4 regions of the Streptomyces tsukubensis genome follow, and region 1 is predicted to be linked to each of the others. Evidence: riboswitches for the same ligand, from Rfam matches in the RefSeq annotation. Region 1 holds a riboswitch; each other region holds the start of a gene.

Evidence for each region. A riboswitch is a leader RNA that binds a small molecule or an ion and turns the genes downstream of it on or off. The one in region 1 is predicted to bind cyclic di-AMP.
Region 2: another riboswitch for cyclic di-AMP. It lies ahead of B7R87_RS29195 (M23 family metallopeptidase); the one in region 1 lies ahead of B7R87_RS25685 (M23 family metallopeptidase).
Region 3: another riboswitch for cyclic di-AMP. It lies ahead of B7R87_RS14765 (M23 family metallopeptidase); the one in region 1 lies ahead of B7R87_RS25685 (M23 family metallopeptidase).
Region 4: another riboswitch for cyclic di-AMP. It lies ahead of B7R87_RS11605 (transglycosylase family protein); the one in region 1 lies ahead of B7R87_RS25685 (M23 family metallopeptidase).

What each region holds. Positions count from the first base shown of each region.
Region 1 covers NZ_CP020700.1:6,181,810-6,186,488, reverse strand. Annotated here, with positions in the region: gene B7R87_RS25695 (HPr family phosphocarrier protein) at 1-93, shown strand, start outside; gene B7R87_RS25690 (GntR family transcriptional regulator) at 448-1,152, opposite strand; gene B7R87_RS25685 (M23 family metallopeptidase) at 1,413-2,240, opposite strand; cyclic di-AMP (ydaO/yuaA leader) riboswitch at 2,254-2,416, opposite strand; gene B7R87_RS25680 (M16 family metallopeptidase) at 2,692-4,059, opposite strand; gene B7R87_RS25675 (M16 family metallopeptidase) at 4,086-4,679, opposite strand, start outside.
Region 2 covers NZ_CP020700.1:7,015,034-7,019,712, forward strand. Annotated here, with positions in the region: gene B7R87_RS29175 (aspartate aminotransferase family protein) at 1-182, shown strand, start outside; gene B7R87_RS29180 (XRE family transcriptional regulator) at 259-900, shown strand; gene B7R87_RS33865 (DUF6126 family protein) at 1,064-1,240, shown strand; gene B7R87_RS29190 (tyrosine-protein phosphatase) at 1,410-2,222, opposite strand; cyclic di-AMP (ydaO/yuaA leader) riboswitch at 2,692-2,843, shown strand; gene B7R87_RS29195 (M23 family metallopeptidase) at 2,849-3,829, shown strand; gene B7R87_RS29200 (SGNH/GDSL hydrolase family protein) at 4,005-4,679, shown strand, end outside.
Region 3 covers NZ_CP020700.1:3,691,278-3,695,956, forward strand. Annotated here, with positions in the region: gene trmB (tRNA (guanosine(46)-N7)-methyltransferase TrmB) at 1-237, shown strand, start outside; gene B7R87_RS14760 (PrsW family intramembrane metalloprotease) at 595-1,857, shown strand; gene B7R87_RS14765 (M23 family metallopeptidase) at 2,102-3,112, opposite strand; cyclic di-AMP (ydaO/yuaA leader) riboswitch at 3,124-3,269, opposite strand; gene B7R87_RS14770 (PP2C family protein-serine/threonine phosphatase) at 3,575-4,679, opposite strand, start outside.
Region 4 covers NZ_CP020700.1:3,009,362-3,014,040, reverse strand. Annotated here, with positions in the region: gene B7R87_RS11615 (cytochrome P450 family protein) at 1-330, shown strand, start outside; gene B7R87_RS11610 (LysM peptidoglycan-binding domain-containing protein) at 426-1,430, shown strand; cyclic di-AMP (ydaO/yuaA leader) riboswitch at 1,719-1,898, shown strand; gene B7R87_RS11605 (transglycosylase family protein) at 1,902-2,612, shown strand; gene eno (phosphopyruvate hydratase) at 3,031-4,317, shown strand; gene B7R87_RS11595 (FtsB family cell division protein) at 4,449-4,679, shown strand, end outside.

The DNA of each region.
Region 1 (4,679 bases):
CTCGCTTCCGACGCCGAAGGTGCGGACGCCGCCCTGGACAAGCTGGCGAAGCTCGTCGCCGAAGGGCTTGAGGAGCTTCCGGAGACGGTCTGAGCCGACTCCGCCGCATGGCCCGGCCGCGCCTCGCCGCGGTCCCGGAACTCAGGCGCCGATCCCCCGGCCGGGATCGGCGCCTGTTCCTTTTCCCGCCGCACACCGAGAACCGCACACCGCACAGGGCTGCACACCGCGCAGGTGATCACCCTGCCCCCGAAGCCGCCCGGGAAAGCCTGAATAACCCCAATAACCCCACGCCGATCCCACCCGGGAATCCGGTACGGGAAATCCCGTCGGACCACTCCTGGAACACCGAAGACCCGGGGAAAAGAATAGCCCCCGCTCTTTTCTACCGCGCCCGTGTTAAATGCGATCGCATGTTGTGTTGACGGAATGTTGCCGGACTCCGGGTCAGCGGCGGACCGCGGCGCCCGCCCCGGCGGTCGATCCGGCGCCCGCCCCCGCGTCACGGCCCCCCGATTCCCGCTCCGCGAAGCGCAGCCGGTACGCATCAACCGCCCGCTCCATGTGCAGCACCGCCAGCGCCCGTGCCCGCTCCGGGTCCCGCCGCCCCACGGCGTCCACGATCGCCCCGTGCTCGGCCCACGACTCCACGGGCCGCCGGGCCGCCGGCTCCACCGCGTACATCCAGGCGATCTTCCGGCGCAACGGCAGCAGCAGCGCGATCAGCCCGGAGCCTGCGGACGCCTGGGCGAGCGTCTCGTGGAACCAGCCGTCCAGCGACCGCAACTCTCCCACCTGGCCCCGGGCCGCCCGCTCCTGCCCGAGCCGCACCAGACCGCGCAGCACCTTGAGATGCGCCTCCGTACGGTGCCGGGCGGCCCGGGCCGCCGCCAGCGGCTCCAGCAGCGCCCGGATCTCCAGCAGATCGGCGGCCTCCTGCTCGGTGGGTTCGGCGACACACGCCCCCGCATGGCGCCGGGTGGTGACAAAACCCTCCGACTCCAGGGTCCGCAGCGCTTCCCGGACCGGCACCCGGGAGACCCCGTACCGCCGGGCGAGCTGTTCCTCCGCCAGCCGACCGCCGCGCGGGAAGACCCCGGAGACGATGTCGTCGCGAATCGCCCTGCAGACCGATTGCGCGGGAACCCGCATACCCGTACCTCCGCTGTGATCCGGACGAAGCGACGGAATGCAGCCGCTCGCATTTACCGAACGACTCTATGCCAGGCACCCGGAAATTCCGACAGCCCCCGATAAACCGTGGATATCTTCCGGCCACCGGGAAACACGGCAGGCCGAAACGCGCAGTGCCCCGGCGCCGGGCGCCGGGGCACTGCGAAACGAGCGAAAACAGGCGAGAAAGCCGAGGAGCGGCTACGCCCGATACAAGCGGGGCGGGCGGACCCGGGAGGTCAGACCCTGACGCCCTTTCCGCGCAGATACGAGACCGGGTCGACGTCCGAGCCGTACTCCGCGCCGGTGCGGACCTCGAAGTGGAGGTGCGCCCCGGTGGAGTTCCCGGTGGAGCCCGCGCGGCCGATCTGCTGGCCGGGCATCACGGTCTGCCCGGCGGAGACGGAGAGCGACGACAGATGCGCGTACTGGGTGTACGAGCCGTCGCGCATCTCGATGACGACGTTGTAGCCGTAGGCCCCGCCCCAGCCCGCCTCGACGACGGTGCCCGCGCCCACGGACACGATCTTCGTCCCGGTCGAGGCGTGGAAGTCGATGCCGGTGTGCGTACCGGAGGACCAGAGCGCGCTGTTGGCCCGGTAGGAGGTGGTGACGTCCGAACCCTCGACGGGGGACGTCCAGGTGTTGAGCAGCCGCTTGCGCTCGGCGTCACGGGCGGCGCGCTCACGGGCCTCCCGCTCGGCCTCGGCCCGCGCCTCGGCCTCGCGCTTGGCCTCCGCCTCCGCCTGCGCACGGGCCACGGCCTGCTGCTTCTGGGCGTGGGCCTGGTCGGCGACCTGGCCGGAGAGCGAATCCGACGCGGAGAGCGGCTGCAGGGTGCCGGGCTGCTCGGCGGCGAGGATCTGAAGGGTGCCCGTGTCCTCGGCGCTCAGGGTGCCCGGGTCGCCGTTCTGCTCCCGGCCGTCGCCGTCGGAGGCGAACGCGGGGGCGGCGAGGGTGCCGATGACGCCGGTGGTGGCGAGGGTCGCGGCTCCGGCGATGCTCGCGCTGCGGCGCGTCATCCGGCTCGGGCCACGGTGCTTCCCACTGGTTCGGGCAAACGCCATGGAGAGGCTGGTCCTTTCCTTCCTTCTCGCCTACCGGGTTAGCTGACGGGTTCGGAGAGAGGAAGGTCTCCTACGGCTCCTCCGCGGGCTGCGAAGGGTCCGATTCACCCCGGTGGGGACATGGGTCCCCGGCTCCCCAGGGCTCGCGCCCGGCGGGGACTCGGCGATGGCTGTCCGTGCCGCGGTTTGCGGCGCCTGCAGGCGAACAGCCGGATCGACGCTAGGCGGGCGGCATGTCGATCACCAAACAAACGGGCTTCTTTGTTGCTCATGCCACAGCCCATGCCGGTCAACTTCCCACCAAAACGGACAGCTGACGGAGCGGAGCCCCGGGCGCGGCGCACCAACGCGCAACGCCCGGGGCTCCGCCCGTACCACCGGCACTGCCGAACCGCGTGCCGCCGGGCCACCGGACCGACCGGCCCGGCCCACCCGTACGGCTGCCGGTCCGTCAGCCCTTCACCACCGTCACTTCCCCGATGCCCAGCGCCCGGACGGGCCCGGCGATCTCGGAGGCGTCACCGACGAGCACGGTCACCAGCCGGTCCACGGGGAACGCGCTGACGACCGCCGCGGTGGCCTCGACCGTCCCGGTCTGTGCCAGACGGGCGTACAACTGCCCCTGGAAGTCGTCCGGAAGGTGCTGCTCCACCTGGTCCGCGAGGGTGCCCGCGACCGACGCCGCCGTCTCGTACCGCAGCGGGGCGACCCCGACCAGGTTCTGTACGGCGACATCGCGCTCGGCGTCCGTCAGTCCGCCCTCGGCGAGGGTGCGCAGAACCTGCCAGAGGTCCTCCAGCGCCGGGCCGGTGTTGGGGGTGTCGACCGAGCCGCTGATGCCCAGCAGCGCGGCGCCCGAACCGTCCGGGGCGGAGCACAGCACCTGCGCGAAGGCCCGGACGCCGTAGGTGTACCCCTTCTCCTCGCGGAGCACCCGGTCGAGCCGGGAGGTGAGGGTGCCGCCGAGGCAGTACGTGCCGAGCACCTGGGCCGGCCAGACCCGGTCGTGCCGGTCGGCGCCGATCCGGCCGATGAGCAGCTGGGTCTGCACCGCGCCCGGCCGGTCCACGATGATCACGCGGCCGCTGTCGTCGGCGGTGATCTCCGGCTGTGCACGGGCCGCCACCGTGTCGCCCTGCCAGGTGCCGAGGGTCTCCGCGAGCAGCGCGTCGAGGTCCACACCGGTCAGGTCGCCGACGACGACCGCCGTGGCGGTCGCGGGCCGCACATGGGCCTCGTAGAACGCCCGGACCCCGGCGGAGTCGATCCGGGCCACCGTCTCCTCCGTCCCCTGCCGGGGGCGGGACATCCGCAGCGACGCCGGGAAGAGGCTGCGGTACAGCTCCTTGGCGGCGCGGCGGCCCGGGTTGGCCGTCTCGTGCGGGATCTCGTCCAGCCGGTTCCGTACCAGCCGCTTGATCTCGCCGTCGTCGAACGCGGGCGCGCGCAGCGCCTCGGCGAGCAGCCCGAGGGCCTTGGGCAGCCGGGAGACCGGCACCTCCAGGGAGACCCGGACACCGGGGTGGTCGGCGTGGGCGTCGAGGGTGGCGCCGCAGCGCTCCAGCTCGGCGGCGAACTCCTCGGCGGACCGCTTGTCGGTGCCCTCGGACAGAGCCCGGGCCATGATGGTGGCGATGCCGTCCAGACCGTCGGGCTCGGCGCCGAGCGGGGCGTCGAGGTTGATCTCCACGGCCACGACCTGCTGGCCGGGGCGGTGACAGCGCAGAACGGTCAGCCCGTTGGGCAGCGTTCCGCGGTCGGGGGCCGGGAAGGCCCACGGGGTGGGCTCCCCGGAGGCGGGCCGGGGGTGGAAGTCCATCGTGATCAGCGGCTCGGTGGCGTCGGTCACTGGTCCGCCCCCTCTTCTGCGTCGTTGTCGTTGCGGTCGGCGGCGGCGCCCTCGGCGTCCCCGTCCGTCTCCCCCTCGGTGCCGGGCACCGGTTCGTACACCAGCACCGCCCGGTTGTCGGGGCGCAGCCGCGCCGCGGCGATCTCGCGCACCTCGTCGGCGGTGACGGAGAGCACCCGCCGGACGGCCGTGAGGGCGAGCTGCGGGTCGCCGAAGAGGACCGCGTAGCGGCAGAGTTCGTCGGCGCGGCCCGCGACCGTGCCCAGCCGGTCCAGCCACTCGCGCTCCAGCTGGGCCTGGGCCCGCTCCATCTCCTCGTCCGTCGGCCCCTCGGCGGCGAACCGCGCCAGCTCCTCGTCGACGGCGGCTTCGATCTGCGCCACCTCGACCCCGCCGGACGTCTTCACGTCCAGCCAGCCCAGCGACGGCGCCCCGGCCAGCCTCAGCAGTCCGAAACCGGCCGCGACGGCGGTCTGGTCCCGGCGCACCAGGCGGTTGTGGAGCCGGGAGGACTCCCCGCCGCCGAGGACGGTCAGGGCGACGTCGACGGCGTCGCATGCGCGGCTGCCGTCGTGCGGGAGGCGGTAGGC
Region 2 (4,679 bases), 830 kb from region 1:
CCCAGGTCTCCGGCGACCACCAGGAGGTGATCAAGCTGATCCCGCCGCTGACCATCGGGGAGCCGGAGGTCGACCGCTTCGTGACCGCCTTCACGGCGGTCATGGACGAGGCCCACGCCGGGGGCGGACTGCTCTGGGACTTTGGAAAGACGCTGGTCAAGCAGGCGGTGGCCCAGCGCTGAGATCATACGATCGGGAAATTTTTGCCTCCGGGGCAAGAAACTTGCCTCGGAGGCATTTTCCTGGCGCAATGGAGTCATGCAGAGTCCTCCCGGGGGCCACCCCCCGGACCTCCGATCCACGGCGCCCGGCGGCCCCGCCGCCGGGGAGGCGCCCGACGCCCTGCCGGACGTGGCACCCAGGCTGCGCGATCTGCGCCGCAGGCGCGGGCTCACCCTGGAGGCCGCCGCCCACCGCGCCGGACTGTCGCCCGCGCATCTGTCCCGGCTGGAGACCGGCCGCAGGCAGCCCTCGCTGCCGATGCTGCTCGGCCTCGCCAGGATCTACGGTACGACAGTCGCCGAGCTGCTCGGCGAGTCGGCACCCGAGCACGACCCCGTGATCCGGGCCGGCAGCCGGGAACCCTCCCAGGCCGACGGCTGGACCTACCACCAGGTCGGCAGCCCGGGCCGGGCCATGCAGACGCTCCGCCTCATCGTGCCGTACGGCGCCCAGGGCGAGCTGGTCCGCCAGCATCCCGGCGAGGAGTGGCTCTACGTCCTCGACGGCCGGGTCCGGCTCGGTCTCGGTGACACCGTCCACGAACTGGGCCCCGGCGACAGCGCGCACTACGACTCGCTGACCCCGCACCGGATCGCCGCCGCCACCCGCGACGGAGCCGAGATGATCTTCGTCCACACCCTGCTGCAGAGCCCCGACATCTTCCATCCGCACTTCTAGGTCCCCTCTCCGGTCTTCCGGTCTTCCGGATCTTGCCGATCCGGCCCGGTCCGGGAGAAGGGCCCGGGCCGCCCGACGGTCCGCACCGTCCCGCCCGTGCAGATGCGATCCGGCCCCGCGCCGGAGGAACCCGGCCGTCGCGCCGGAGAAAGCAGAGGCCGTCATGGTCGAGAACCCCGCCGCTTCCGAAGGCGCCCAGGCCGCCGGTACCACCCCCCGTGCGAAGAACGAGGAGGGCAAGTTCCCGAAGGGGATCTGGATCCGGCTCTTCGCCTATCTGGTCGCCGGACACGTCTTCGCCGGCTTCCTCTACCTGCTCTTCGAGGTCGGGGCCAAGTAGACCGCCCGGACCCCGGGGCCGAACCAGGGGCAGCCCGCCCGGCCGGCGGCTGAGGGCCGCACCGCGATCCGCCCGGCACCGGCCCGGCGCCCGGCGCGACGCTCTGCGGCCGGGCAGGGGCCCCGCTCGCACCGCAGAGCCGAGCCCGCTCCGGACGCCCGGGGCCCGCTCAGTCCGTGCCGAGCAGCCTCTCCCGCAGCCGCTCCCGGGTCGCGGAAGAGAGGCCGAGCCCCTCGGAGAGATAGCGCGGCGTACCGCCCCATACCGAGTCGACGGCGTCGAAGGCCGCGTGCAGATACGCCGCGCGGGCGTCGAACAGCGGGCTCAGCAGCTCCATCACCTCCGGCGACATGCCCTCCGGGGCGTCCTCCGCCCGGCGCACCCGGTAGCGCCGGTGCGGGTCGTTCGACTTGAGATAGTCCGCCTCGACGGCCTCCCGCTCCACACCCACCGCGAGCAGGGTCACCGCGACCGACAGCCCCGCCCGGTCCTTGCCCGCCGCGCAGTGCATCAGCGCGGGGACGCTGTCCTCGGCCAGCGCGTGCAGCACCCGGCTGTGCTCGGCCGTCCGCCCGGTGATGATCGTCCGGTACGCGTCCACCATCCGCTGCGCCGCCCGGCCGTCTGCCAGCAGGGACCGCAGCTGTGACAGATCACCCCGCCGCACCACCTGCCAGAACTCGGCGCCGTCCGCCGGGTCGCTCAGCGGGAGGTTGAGATTCCGGACCCCGGGCAGGGTCACGTCCGGGCCCTCGATGCGGATATCGGCGGCATTGCGGAAGTCGAAGACCGTGTGCAGTCCGAGACCGGCGAGAAAAGCGGCGTCGCTCGCGGTGGCATGGGCCAGATGGCCGCTGCGGTAGAGCCGTCCGAAGCGCACTGCACGGCCGTCGGTCGACGGCAGTCCGCCGACGTCGCGGAAGTTGCGGATCCCGGCCAGCTCCGGCTCGGTCGACGGGACCTGCGGCACCTGCTGCGTCACAACGGCTCCCTGGGCAGTCACGGCCGTCGGCGCCGGTCGCCGACGGTGGCATGACCTTGACGATACGACATTGATTCCTCAGGCAATCATTCCATCGGATGGTCATGAACTGCACGGTGAATGCATGGTGGGCGCTCGGCGCCCGGACGTGCCACCGACTGTCGAATGAACAGCTTCTGTCCCCTATGTCCGTCATGGTCTCTTCGTTGGAACATGCCCTGTCTCGTTGGGAGATGGGGAGCGGCTCATGAGCAGGATCACAATCGTGACGGTGTGTGGCGGTGGCCCGGGAGGGGCATACGGACGCCCGGCGGGAGTTGACGGGGTGACGCCCACGGAGGGTCACCGCGGTCGGCCCGTCCTCAAGATCGGCTCCGCCCGTCGCCGGGTGAGTGGCTTGTTCCTGCTCTTATGGCCGGTCTACGGTCACCGCACTCCGGTCGGACCGCCGAATCCTGCCGCCGTCCGGAACCCTTCACCCGAAGCACGTGGCAGGAGCGGGGGACCCAGGTAGTCCGCCGGACGGGAAACCGTCCGGCTCGGGGTGAAGTCGCGCCGTGCGCGACCGGGCACCTCCCGCCCGAACCCGACAGCTCACCTCGCAGGCGCCGGAGAGGAAACGCGCCATGCCCGGAAAGGGTAAGCACCGCCGTCCCAAGTCGACGGTCATCACTCGTGGAATCGTCGCTGCCGGTACCGGCGGTGCCGCCATCGCCCTGCCCCTGATCGGGGCCACCGGCGCCCATGCCGCCGAACAGGCCGCCCCCGCCGCCCCGACCGCCGCCGTCGCCCCGGCGGCCGCCCCCGCCGCCGCTGCCGAGAAGTCCGCCGGATCAGCCACGTACATCGTGGTCGCCGGGGACCATCTGTCCAAGATCGCCTCCGAGCGGGACGTCGAGGGCGGCTGGCAGGCGCTGTACGCCGACAACCGCGCCGCGGTCGGCGACGACCCGTCCCTGATCCACCCGGGTCTGAAGCTGGTGCTCGACGGCAAGGGCGCCGAGCGCGCCCCCGAGGCCCCGGCCGCCAAGAAGGCCGAGGCGGCCGAGCCCGCGCAGACGGTTGAGAAGGGTGAGCGGGCCTCGCGCGACGGTGCCCGTCCCGCCGCCCCCGCCCCGGCCGCCGCCGAGCCCGCCGCCCCGGCGCGGCAGGAGACCGCCCCGGCGCCCGCGCCGGAGCCCGCCCCCGAGGCCGCCTCCGGCTCCTGGGCCGCCCCGCTCGCCGGTGCCCAGGTCAGCACCCCGTACCGGGCCTCCGGTGCCATGTGGTCCAGCGGCTACCACACCGGTGTCGACTTCGCGGTCCCGACGGGCACCTCCGTCCGGTCCATCGGCCCCGGCACGGTCGTCTCCGCGGGCTGGGCCGGCGCGTACGGCAACGAGGTCGTCGTCCAGCACACCGACGGCACCTACTCCCAGTACGCCCACCTCTCCTCCCTCTCCGTCTCGGCGGGCCAGTCCGTCGACGGCGGACAGCAGATCGGCCTCTCCGGCTCGACCGGCAACTCCAGCGGCCCGCACCTGCACCTGGAGGTCCGCACCGGACCGGCCTACGGCTCCGACATCGACCCGGTCGCCCATCTCCGCGGCCACGGCGTCTCCCTCTGAGACGCCGCAGCTCCGGCCCTGGGCCCCGCCGCCCCGGCGCCCGGCGAATCCCCCGCGACACCCCGTGTCGCGGGGGATTCCCCGTATTCCCACCACCCCGGGTGATCACGGTGGGATAGATCACGGCCCGTCAACCCCTCCCTACGGTCGCGTAGGTCACATCCGCGGAGAGAGGATGGCCTCCGTGGGAGACGATTCGAGAACTTATGACCAGTCCGGAATCGGGTCGTACGCGGCGATCGGGGACAGTTTCACCGAGGGCGTGGGGGACCCGGGGCCCGGGGGGACCTACCTCGGCTGGGCGGACCGCTTCGCGGGACTGCTCGCCGACCGCAGACCGGAACACACCTTCCGGTACGCCAATCTCGCCGTACGCGGCAGACTTCTCGACCAGATCGTGGAGGAGCAGGTCCCCAGGGCGAAGGAACTCGCCCCGGACCTGGTGTCGTTCTGCGCCGGGGGCAACGACATCATCCGTCCCGGCACCGACCCCGACGATGTGGCGGAGCGTTTCGAACGTGCCGTCGCCGAACTGACCGGCGCCGTCGGCACGGTCATGGTGACCACCGGGTTCGACACCCGGAACGTGCCCGTCCTGCGCCATCTGCGCGGCAGGATCGCCACGTACACGGCCCATGTCCGGGCCATCGCCGACCGCTACGACTGCCCGGTGCTCGACCTGTGGTCGCTCCGGTCCGTACAGGACCGCAGGGCCTGGGACCCCGACCGGCTGCACCTGTCGCCGGAAGGGCACACCCGGGTCGCGCTGCGGGCCGCCCAGGTCCTCGGCCTGGAGGTGTCCGCCGACCCGGACCGGGCGTGGCCGCCCGTACCGGTGCGGGGCACCCTC
Region 3 (4,679 bases), 2.5 Mb from region 1:
TTCCTGACGCTGGCCGCCGGGGCCCTGAAGCCCGGTGCGGTGCTGCACTGCGCGACGGACTGGGAGCCGTACGCGGATCAGATGCTGGAGGTGCTGACCGCGCACCCCGACTTCGAGAACACGGCCGAGGACGGCGGCTTCGCCCCCCGGCCCGACTTCCGGCCCCGGACCCGCTTCGAGGGCCAGGGCCTGGACAAGGGGCACATCGTCCGCGATCTCCTCTTCCGCCGGGTCTGACCGCGGGGCTCCGGAGCGGACCTTCCGGACGCCCCGACCGACCTGAACGCCGTATCCCCGTCGCGTGTTGTCGGTGGAGGTCGTTAGTGTCGACAGGTGTCAGAGCCGTCGCCCCCGCAGCCCGATCCCAGCCCGCAGCCGCCCCGCCCGGCGGGCGCGGCACCCTCGGAGCCCCTCCCGTATGCCGTGGATACGGATACGTCGGGGCATTCCACACCCCTCGGGGAGGCCGGACGCCGGGCGACGCCTCCTGAACCCCGGCCCGCGCCGTCCGCCCCAGGACCTGGCGCACCCGCCACCCCCGGCGGCGATGCCGGGCCCACCGGGCCTGCCGTCCCCGCCTACGCCGCGGAGCCGGTGTTCGACGCGCTGCCCGAGCGGTCGCGCTGGCGCTACCAACCGCGCGCCTCCCGGATCTGGCGCAGCAAGGTGCTCCGGGCCGGGGTGCTGATCGTCCTGCTCGCGCTCTGCGCCCTCGCCATCCTCGCGACGGTCCGCGACGAGACCGGCACCCAGGGCTTCCTGGTCGGTCTCGGTCTGGCCACCCTCCCGGTCCCCCTGCTGCTCGCCGCCTTCCGCTGGCTGGACCGGGTCGAACCGGGCCCCTGGCGCAATCTGGCGTTCGCCTTCGCCTGGGGCGCCTTCGCCGCCGCCCTGATGTCGATCACGGCGAACACCTTCGCCATCCAGTGGATCGCCAACAGCACCGCGGACCCGACCGACGCGGACAACCTCGGCGCGACGGTGGTCGCGCCGATCGTCGAGGAGACCGCGAAGGGCGCCGCGATCTTCCTGCTCTTCTTCTTCCGGCGCCGGCACTTCACCGGTCTGGTCGACGGCATCGTCGTCGCCGGGTTCACCGCCACCGGCTTCGCGTTCACCGAGAACATCCTCTATCTCGGTACGGCCTTCGACGGCGACCGGCTGCCGGGCGAGTCCGGCCTCGTCTCGGTGACGGCGACGTTCTTCGTACGGATCGTCATGTCGCCGTTCGCGCATCCGCTGTTCACCGTGCTCACCGGTATCGGTCTGGGTCTCGCCGCGTCGGCCGCACGCCGCCACCGGTTCCGGAGGTTCGCCTTCCCCACGCTCGGGCTGCTGCTGTCGATGGGTATGCACGCCCTGTGGAACGGCTCGGCGTCGTACCTCGGCCCGATCGGCTTCTATCTGGTCTACGGAATGTTCATGGTCCCGGTCTTCGCGCTGCTGACCTGGCTGACGATCTGGTCCCGCCAGCGCGAGCTGCGGACGATCTCGGCCGCCCTGCCGCCGTACGCCACCGCCGGCTGGCTGGCACCGGCCGAACCGGCGGCGCTGGCCTCGATGCGGGCCCGTAACGAAGCCCGGAACATCGCCCGGCGCACCCATGGACCGGCCGCGGCACACGCGGTCGCGGAGTACGTCCGCTTCGCGACGTCCCTGGCGTTCCTGCGCGACCGGGCGCAGCGCGGCACGGCGGATCCGGACTTCACGGCGCGGGAGCAGGAGTTGCTGCACCATATGTGGCTGCGGAAGCCGGTGGCCGGTCCGGCGCTGGCCTATGCGGCCAGGGCGAGCGGTGTGGTCTCCGTACCGCCGCCGTACCGGGACTACGAGGGGTACAACCCGTACCGCGTCTGATCCGGCCGGTACGAGCACGGCCGGGGAAAAGAACCGGCAGCCCTGACGTCGGGGGGTTGGTGCGTCAGAGCTGCCGGTGGTCGTGAAGGCCAGGACCCGCCGTCCGTTGGACAGCGGTCTCCCTGGATCCCGGAGTCCGGGACCGCGGGAGCTTCAGGGCCGGGCGGGATGCACCGGTGGCGGGAACCCGCGATTCACCGGTTGCGGACCGGCCGGTGCCCGGCCGGTCCGGAACCCGCGGGCGTCAGGGCCGCAGACCCTTGCTGCGCAGCCAGGCGCCGGGGTCGATGGTCGTACCGCCGGGCGTCTTGACCTCCAGGTGGAGGTGGTTGCCGGTGGAGTTGCCGGTGGAGCCGACCCGTCCGACCATATCGCCCGCGACGACCTTCTGGCCCACGTTGGCGTTGATCGACGAGAGGTGGGCGTACATGACCTCGGTGCCGTCGTTCAGCTCGATGACGACCTGGTAGCCGTACGAGCCCGCGTAACCGGCGGACTTGACGGTGCCCGCGCCGACGGCCTTGACCGGGGTGCCCGCCGGGGCGGCGAAGTCCAGACCGGTGTGCTGGCCGGAGGACCAGAGTCCGCCGGACGAACCGAAGGTCGAGGTGATGTTGTACGAGGAGGTGGGGAGCGCGAAGCTCTTCGCCAGCTTGGCGAGGCGCTCGGCCTCCGCCTTCTTCTTGGCTTCCTCGGCGGCCTTCTTCTTCGCCTCGTCCGCCTTCTTCTTGGCGTCGGCGGACGCCTTCAGCGCATCCGCGGCGGCGGCTTCGGCGGCGGCCTTCTCGGCCACGGCCCGGCGCTCCGCCTCGGCCTGCGCCTGCTGCTGCTCGGCCTGCTGGAGGATCCGGGAGCGCAGCGCCTCACCCGCGTTGTCGTCGGCCTTGGACTGCTCGCCCGCCTCGGTGACGGTGTCGCCCATGGTGGCGAGGCCGGCGTTCGGCGCGCCGTCCTCGGTGCCGCCGAGCCCGTCGGGGAGGGAGATGGTGATGGGGGCCTTGTCCTGCGCGGTGGCGATGCCGCCCGCGCCGACCGCGGCGATCACACCGACACCGAGGACGGTGGAGCTGCGGGCGAAGGCCCGGCGCTGCTGCCGCAGCACGCGGTGGCGGCCACGGTTCGGGAGAAGCGTTTCCGCGCTGGGGTTCCACTCACCGGTGGACGGCTCGGCACCACCGTCTTCGCCGAAGCGGGTGCCGTTGCTCATGTACCCGGGCCCGGCGGGGGCTTGCGGGGCAGGACTGTTGGACGCCACTGAGGCGTACTCCTTTCCTTCCTTCTCGCCTACCGGGTTAGCTGACGGGTTCGGAGCAGGAAGGTCTCCTACGGAGTCTCCGCAGGCTGCGGAGGCATCCGATTCACCCCAAGAAGTGGTTCCCCGGTTCCCTTGCGGGATTCGGCGCATGAGCACGGAGCCACCCTGACGGCGACTGGGACGACCGCGCTGCGTTATCGAACGTTAATAGACACGGGGAATGTTTTCCAAGTGTTCCTGATGATCGTTAAACCCGGACGGCGAACCAACTGGGACAGAAGGCTTCCAAATCGGGCGAGTTACCCGCCCCTGAGACCTGTTCAGGGCCTCTCCGCCCCCTCCACACCCCTGATGGTTCGTCAGATGTTATGGCGACAGCGATGGTTCGATCACGCACCGTGCAGAAAACGGCAGTGCAATGGCACATAGCCCCCAGCACTTGGCCAATCGTTGGTCAACTCTTTATCCATCGGCCCGGAGAGGCGGCTGTTCCGACGGCCGGCCCCCCGCCCCGGCCCCGTTGACCTCAGCGGTCCCGACGGGACCACCCGGACCACTGCCTCCAGCCGGGCGGGTGACCGCGAGCAGCGCCATATCGTCCGTCGATCCGCCGCCCGTATGCCGTCGTACGTCGTCCACCAGCGCGTCCAGCAGCTCCCCCGGCCCCGGGAACGACCGCCCGTCGAGCTGCTCCTCCGGGTCGTAGAACACCCCGGCCGCGTTCCGCGCCTCCGAGAGCCCGTCCGTGTAGAGCAGCAGGGTCGACCCGTCGGGCATCGGATGCGATTCGGCCCGCCCCGGCCAGTTCCCCAGCTCCTTCATGCCCAGCGGCAGCGCCGCCTCGTCGGGCGGCAGGGTGCGCAGCCGCCCGTCGGCGTGGAGCAGCAGCGGCTCGGGGTGCCCCCGGTTCAGCAGGCGTACGGCCCCGAAGCCACGCGGGATCTCCGCGAACACGGCGGTCGCGAACCCCTCGAAATCGTCGAGATCGCCCGCTCCGCGCCGTAGCGCCTCCCGGACGAGCGCCTGCTCCAGCCGGTCGGCGACGCACTCCAGCGTGGCCTCCCGCTCGGCCGCCTCCCGGAAGGCCCCGATCAGGATGGCCACGGCCTCCACGGCCCCCAGACCCTTGCCCCGGACGTCCCCGACCACCAGCCGTACACCGTGCGGAGTGTCCTGTACGGCGAAGAGGTCGCCGCCGATGAAGGCGTCGGCGAGGGCCGCCTCGTACCGTGCGGCGATCCGCAGCCCGCCGATCTCCTCGGCGGGCGTGGGCAGCACGGCCCGCTGCGCGGCCTCGGCGATCACCCGGGCCGAGGCCAGTTTCTGGTTGCTGCGGGTGATGACCCGGTTGATGAAGAGCGCCAGGGCGGAGACGGTGACGACCGTACTCAGCTCGGTATAGGCCTGGGTCTGGCCGAGGGAGCGGTTGTAGATGTCCAGACCCAGCTCGGTCAGGACGGCGAAGGCGCCCGTCGCCAGCGTGACGGCGAAGGAGAAGAAGGGGGCCGCGATCAGCGGGGCGGCCGTGAACATGGGCACGGCGGTGAACTTCGCGGGGGTCGTGAGG
Region 4 (4,679 bases), 3.2 Mb from region 1:
GAGGTGGCCGCGGGCGATCCGGTGCTCGTGGTGCTGGCGGCGGCCGACCGGGACCCGGAGCGGTTCGGCCGGCCGGACGTTCTGGACCTTGCGCGGCGTGACAATCAGCACCTCGGCTACGGGCACGGCATCCACTACTGCCTGGGTGCGCCGCTCGCCCGGCTGGAGGGACAGACCGCGATCGCCACCCTGTTGCGCCGCCTTCCCGACCTGCGACTGGCGGTGGATCATCACGATTTGCGCTGGCGCGGCGGCCTGATCATGCGTGGACTGCGCACCCTTCCGGTGGAGTTCACGCCCGCTGAAATTGACGGCCCGTCATATTCGTGATGTGCGCGTGATCTCCGCTGCATCGACTTGTGACAGACGTTCGAGTGCGGCTACGTTCACCCCCGTCTCAGCCGTCACGCGAAAGGCAGCACCGCATGCTCTCCGGGAATGGTCGACATCGCCGTCCTCGCCAGGCCCCGGCCCTGGTCGTCGCAGCGGGGGTGACGGGGTCCGCGATTGCGATCCCGCTCCTCGGCGCCACCTCGGCGTCCGCCGCCGACTCCGCAACCTGGGACCGTGTCGCGGAGTGCGAGAGCGCCGGGCAGTGGACCGTGAACAACCTCAACGGCTACTACGGCGGGCTCCAGCTCTCCCAGGAGACCTGGAACACCTACGGCGGCCGGGAGTACGCCGACCGGCCGGATCTGGCCAGCCGCTCCCAGCAGATAGCCGTGGCGGAGAAGGTGCTCGCCGCGGAGGGGCCCAAGGCGTGGCCGTCCTGCGGGATCGCGTCGGGCCTCGGCGGTGCCGCGGGCACCGCGACCGGCCCGGGCGGCGCCGATCCGGTGCCCAGCGGTCCGGCCGCCGGACGCCCGGCGGACAAGGCGAAGGCGGGCGACCTCCCGGCGGAGCCGCGCAAGGCGGGGGAGAAGGCGCCGGACGCCGCCGCGTCCCCTTCCCCCTCCGCCGGAAAGGCGGAGAAGAAGGAGACGGCGGCCAAGCCCGCCGAGGGCGTCGGCAAGCACCGCGGCGCACCCGCCGCGGAGGAGACCGCCAAGGAGACCCCCTCGGGCGCGACCGGCACCGGCACCCCCGAGGGCACCGGCACCCCGCCCGCCGAAACCGCCGACCCGTCCCGCGCCTCCGGCCCCGACCGGACCTCCCGGTCCGAGACCGATGCCCGTTCCGATGCCCTGAACCAGGGCGATCAGGGCGGTACGGGCACTCCGGCCAAGACCGACACCACGGACGGTACGGGCGAAGCCGGGCAGCCCTCCGGTACGTACACGGTCCGCTCCGGCGACAACCTCTGGTCCATCGCGGAAGAGAAGAAGGTCCCCGGGGGCTGGCCGGCGCTCTATGAGGCCAACCAGGAGCTGGTCGGAGCTGATCCCGATCTGATCCTCCCTGGCCAGAGCCTTGATCTCCAGGCGAAGTAGCCTCCGGAGCATCGAAATTGACGCCCTATTTTGCTGGGATATGTCCCTTTCTGTGTAAGTGAGACATGAGTCTCTTCGGTCCGGCCGTGGTCCCCACTCTTCCGGAATCCCGCATTCCGCACGCCACCTGCGAAAACGCGAGTTTCCGGAGGGGTGGGATGGGCGATTTGCCCACGATGTTCCGTCGTTGAAGAAGCGGGACGCCTGTGACTACGGTCTGGACCGCTCGCCAAAGCGGGCACCACTGACCGTCACGCCGAATCCTGCCGTCGGTCGGGGGGAACTGTCGTCGCGAAAGCGCCGAAGGCAGGAGCGGGGGACCCAGGTTTGTGCCGGTCCCGTCCGAAAGCCCGTGAGGGCGGTGGACGACCGGCTTGGGGTGAAGCCGTACGACGCAGGTCGTACGGCCGGGCAACTCACTGCGCCCGAACCCGACAGCTCACCTCGTAGGCGTCGGTGAGGAGAACCTCCATGCTGTTTTCCAGCAAGGGCAAGCACCGCCGCCCGTCCAAGGCCGCCCGCTTCGCCGCCTTCGCAGGCATCACCACCGTCGCCGTCGCCGCCCCGATCATGGGCGCCACCTCGGCCTCCGCCGCCACCGCCGCCGAGTGGGACAAGGTCGCCCAGTGCGAGTCCGGCGGCAACTGGTCCATCAACACGGGCAACGGCTACTACGGCGGCGTCCAGTTCTCCAGCTCCACCTGGGCCGCCTTCGGTGGCACCAAGTACGCCCCCAATGCGCACCTCGCCACCAAGGCGCAGCAGATCGAAATCGCCGAGAAGACCCTGGCGGGCCAGGGCAAGGGCGCCTGGCCGAAGTGCGGTGTCGGCCTCTCGAACACCCCGTACGGCGGTGCCGCCGCCGAGCAGGCCCCGGCCCAGCCCAAGCAGGAGCAGCCGAAGCAGCAGGCCCAGCCCGCCCAGCCGAAGCAGGAGCGCGCCGAGGTTCCGACCACCCGCTCCGAGCGCGCCCAGGCCCCGGCTCCGGCGAAGTCCGCGGCTCCGGCCAAGGGCTTCGAGAAGGGCGACGGCGAGTACGAGGTCAAGTCCGGCGACACGCTCAGCAAGATCGCCGAGGCCGAGCAGGTCGAGGGCGGCTGGCAGAAGCTGTTCGAGCTGAACAAGGACACCGTCGACGACGCCGACGTCATCTTCCCGGGCCAGCAGCTCCACCTCGGCTGACGGACCTGCGGCTCCCCAACGAACCGCACCCCCGGGCCGGTCCCTCACCGGACCTGCCCCCTCCCGGACCCCGGACCGCGGCTCCCCCCTGCGGTCCACCCCCCCCACGGGTCCGACCCCCCGCACCCCGGGCCGGCGCGCTTCCCCCGTACGCGCCGGTCCGGGGTTCCGTCTGCCGCCCCCGACTGCTCCGTACGGCCCCGGAAAACCGCCCCCGTGCACCCGTCTGAGCGAGCAGATGCCCAGCTGAGAACTGTTACCCATCGGTAGGAACGCGGCTTTTGCCCACCACCGCAGTTCTTCGCACTCTTTTTCGTCCCAGGGGGCGGGCATCGGCGGGGCGGCGCCCCCCGTCCGGTTAGGCTCTTGGCGCAAGGCTCAAGAGACCCGCACCCCACGCGTCACATCCCAGAAGGAGATGCTCGTGCCGTCCATCGACGTCGTCGTAGCCCGGGAAATCCTCGACTCCCGGGGGAACCCCACGGTCGAGGTCGAGGTCGGCCTCGACGACGGGAGCACCGGCCGCGCCGCCGTGCCCTCCGGTGCCTCCACCGGCGCCTTCGAGGCCCTGGAGCTCCGCGACGGGGACCCGAACCGCTACCTCGGCAAGGGCGTGGAGAAGGCCGTCCTCGCCGTCATCGAGCAGATCGGCCCGGAGCTCGTCGGCTACGACGCCACCGAGCAGCGCCTGATCGACCAGGCGATGTTCGACCTGGACGCCACCCCCGACAAGTCGTCGCTGGGCGCCAACGCCATCCTCGGTGTCTCCCTCGCCGTGGCGCACGCCGCCTCCGAGGCCTCCGACCTGCCGCTCTTCCGCTACCTCGGCGGCCCGAACGCGCACCTGCTGCCCGTTCCGATGATGAACATCCTCAACGGCGGCTCCCACGCGGACTCCAACGTCGACATCCAGGAGTTCATGATCGCCCCGATCGGCGCGGAGTCCTTCTCCGAGGCGCTGCGCTGGGGCACCGAGGTCTACCACACCCTCAAGAAGGTGCTGAAGGGCCGCGGTCTCTCCACCGGTCTCGGCGACGAGGGCGGCTTCGCCCCGAACCTGGACTCCAACCGTGCCGCCCTGGACCTGATCCTGGAGGCCATCAAGGAGGCCGGCTACACCCCCGGCCAGGACATCGCGCTGGCGCTCGACGTCGCCGCCTCCGAGTTCTACAAGGACGGCGCCTACCACTTCGAGGGCAAGAGCCTCTCCGCCGCCGAGCTGACCTCGTACTACGAGGAGCTGGTCGCCGCCTACCCGCTGGTCTCCATCGAGGACCCGCTGTTCGAGGACGACTGGGAGGGCTGGAAGGCGCTCACCGAGAAGCTGGGCTCCAAGGTCCAGATCGTCGGCGACGACCTCTTCGTCACCAACCCGGAGCGCCTCGGCCGCGGTATCGAGGAGGGCTCCGCCAACGCCCTCCTGGTCAAGGTCAACCAGATCGGCTCCCTGACCGAGACCCTCGACGCCGTCGAGCTGGCCCAGCGCAACGGCTTCAAGTGCATGATGTCCCACCGCTCCGGCGAGACCGAGGACGTCACCATCGCCGACCTGGCGGTCGCCACCAACTGCGGTCAGATCAAGACCGGCGCCCCGGCCCGTTCCGAGCGCGTCGCCAAGTACAACCAGCTGCTGCGTATCGAGGAGATCCTCGACGACGCCGCCGTCTACGCGGGCCGCAGCGCCTTCCCCCGCTTCAAGGGCTGATTCCCTCAGAATCCCAGGGCGACCGAGCCCGTAGGGTTCGCCAGCCCGTCGTACGCCACGTCCCCGGCCGCGGTCCCGTACCGTGTCCGGGGACGTGCGCACGTACACACGGAGCAGGGGAGGCGGACGGCATGGCCCGGAAGAGTGCCGGATCCGGCGGCGACCGGTTCTCCACGGCGACCCGGCTGCGTCTGCTCGGCGAGCAGACCGCCGCCCGGGTCTACCGCTCCCAGAACAAGCGCCAGGCCCGCCGCTCCCGGCTCACCGGCCGCGCCGCCTTCCTCGCCCTGATCGTCTGCTCCCTCGTCGTCGCCCTCGCCTACCCGATGCGGCAGTACGTCTCCCAGCGCGGTGAGATCGCC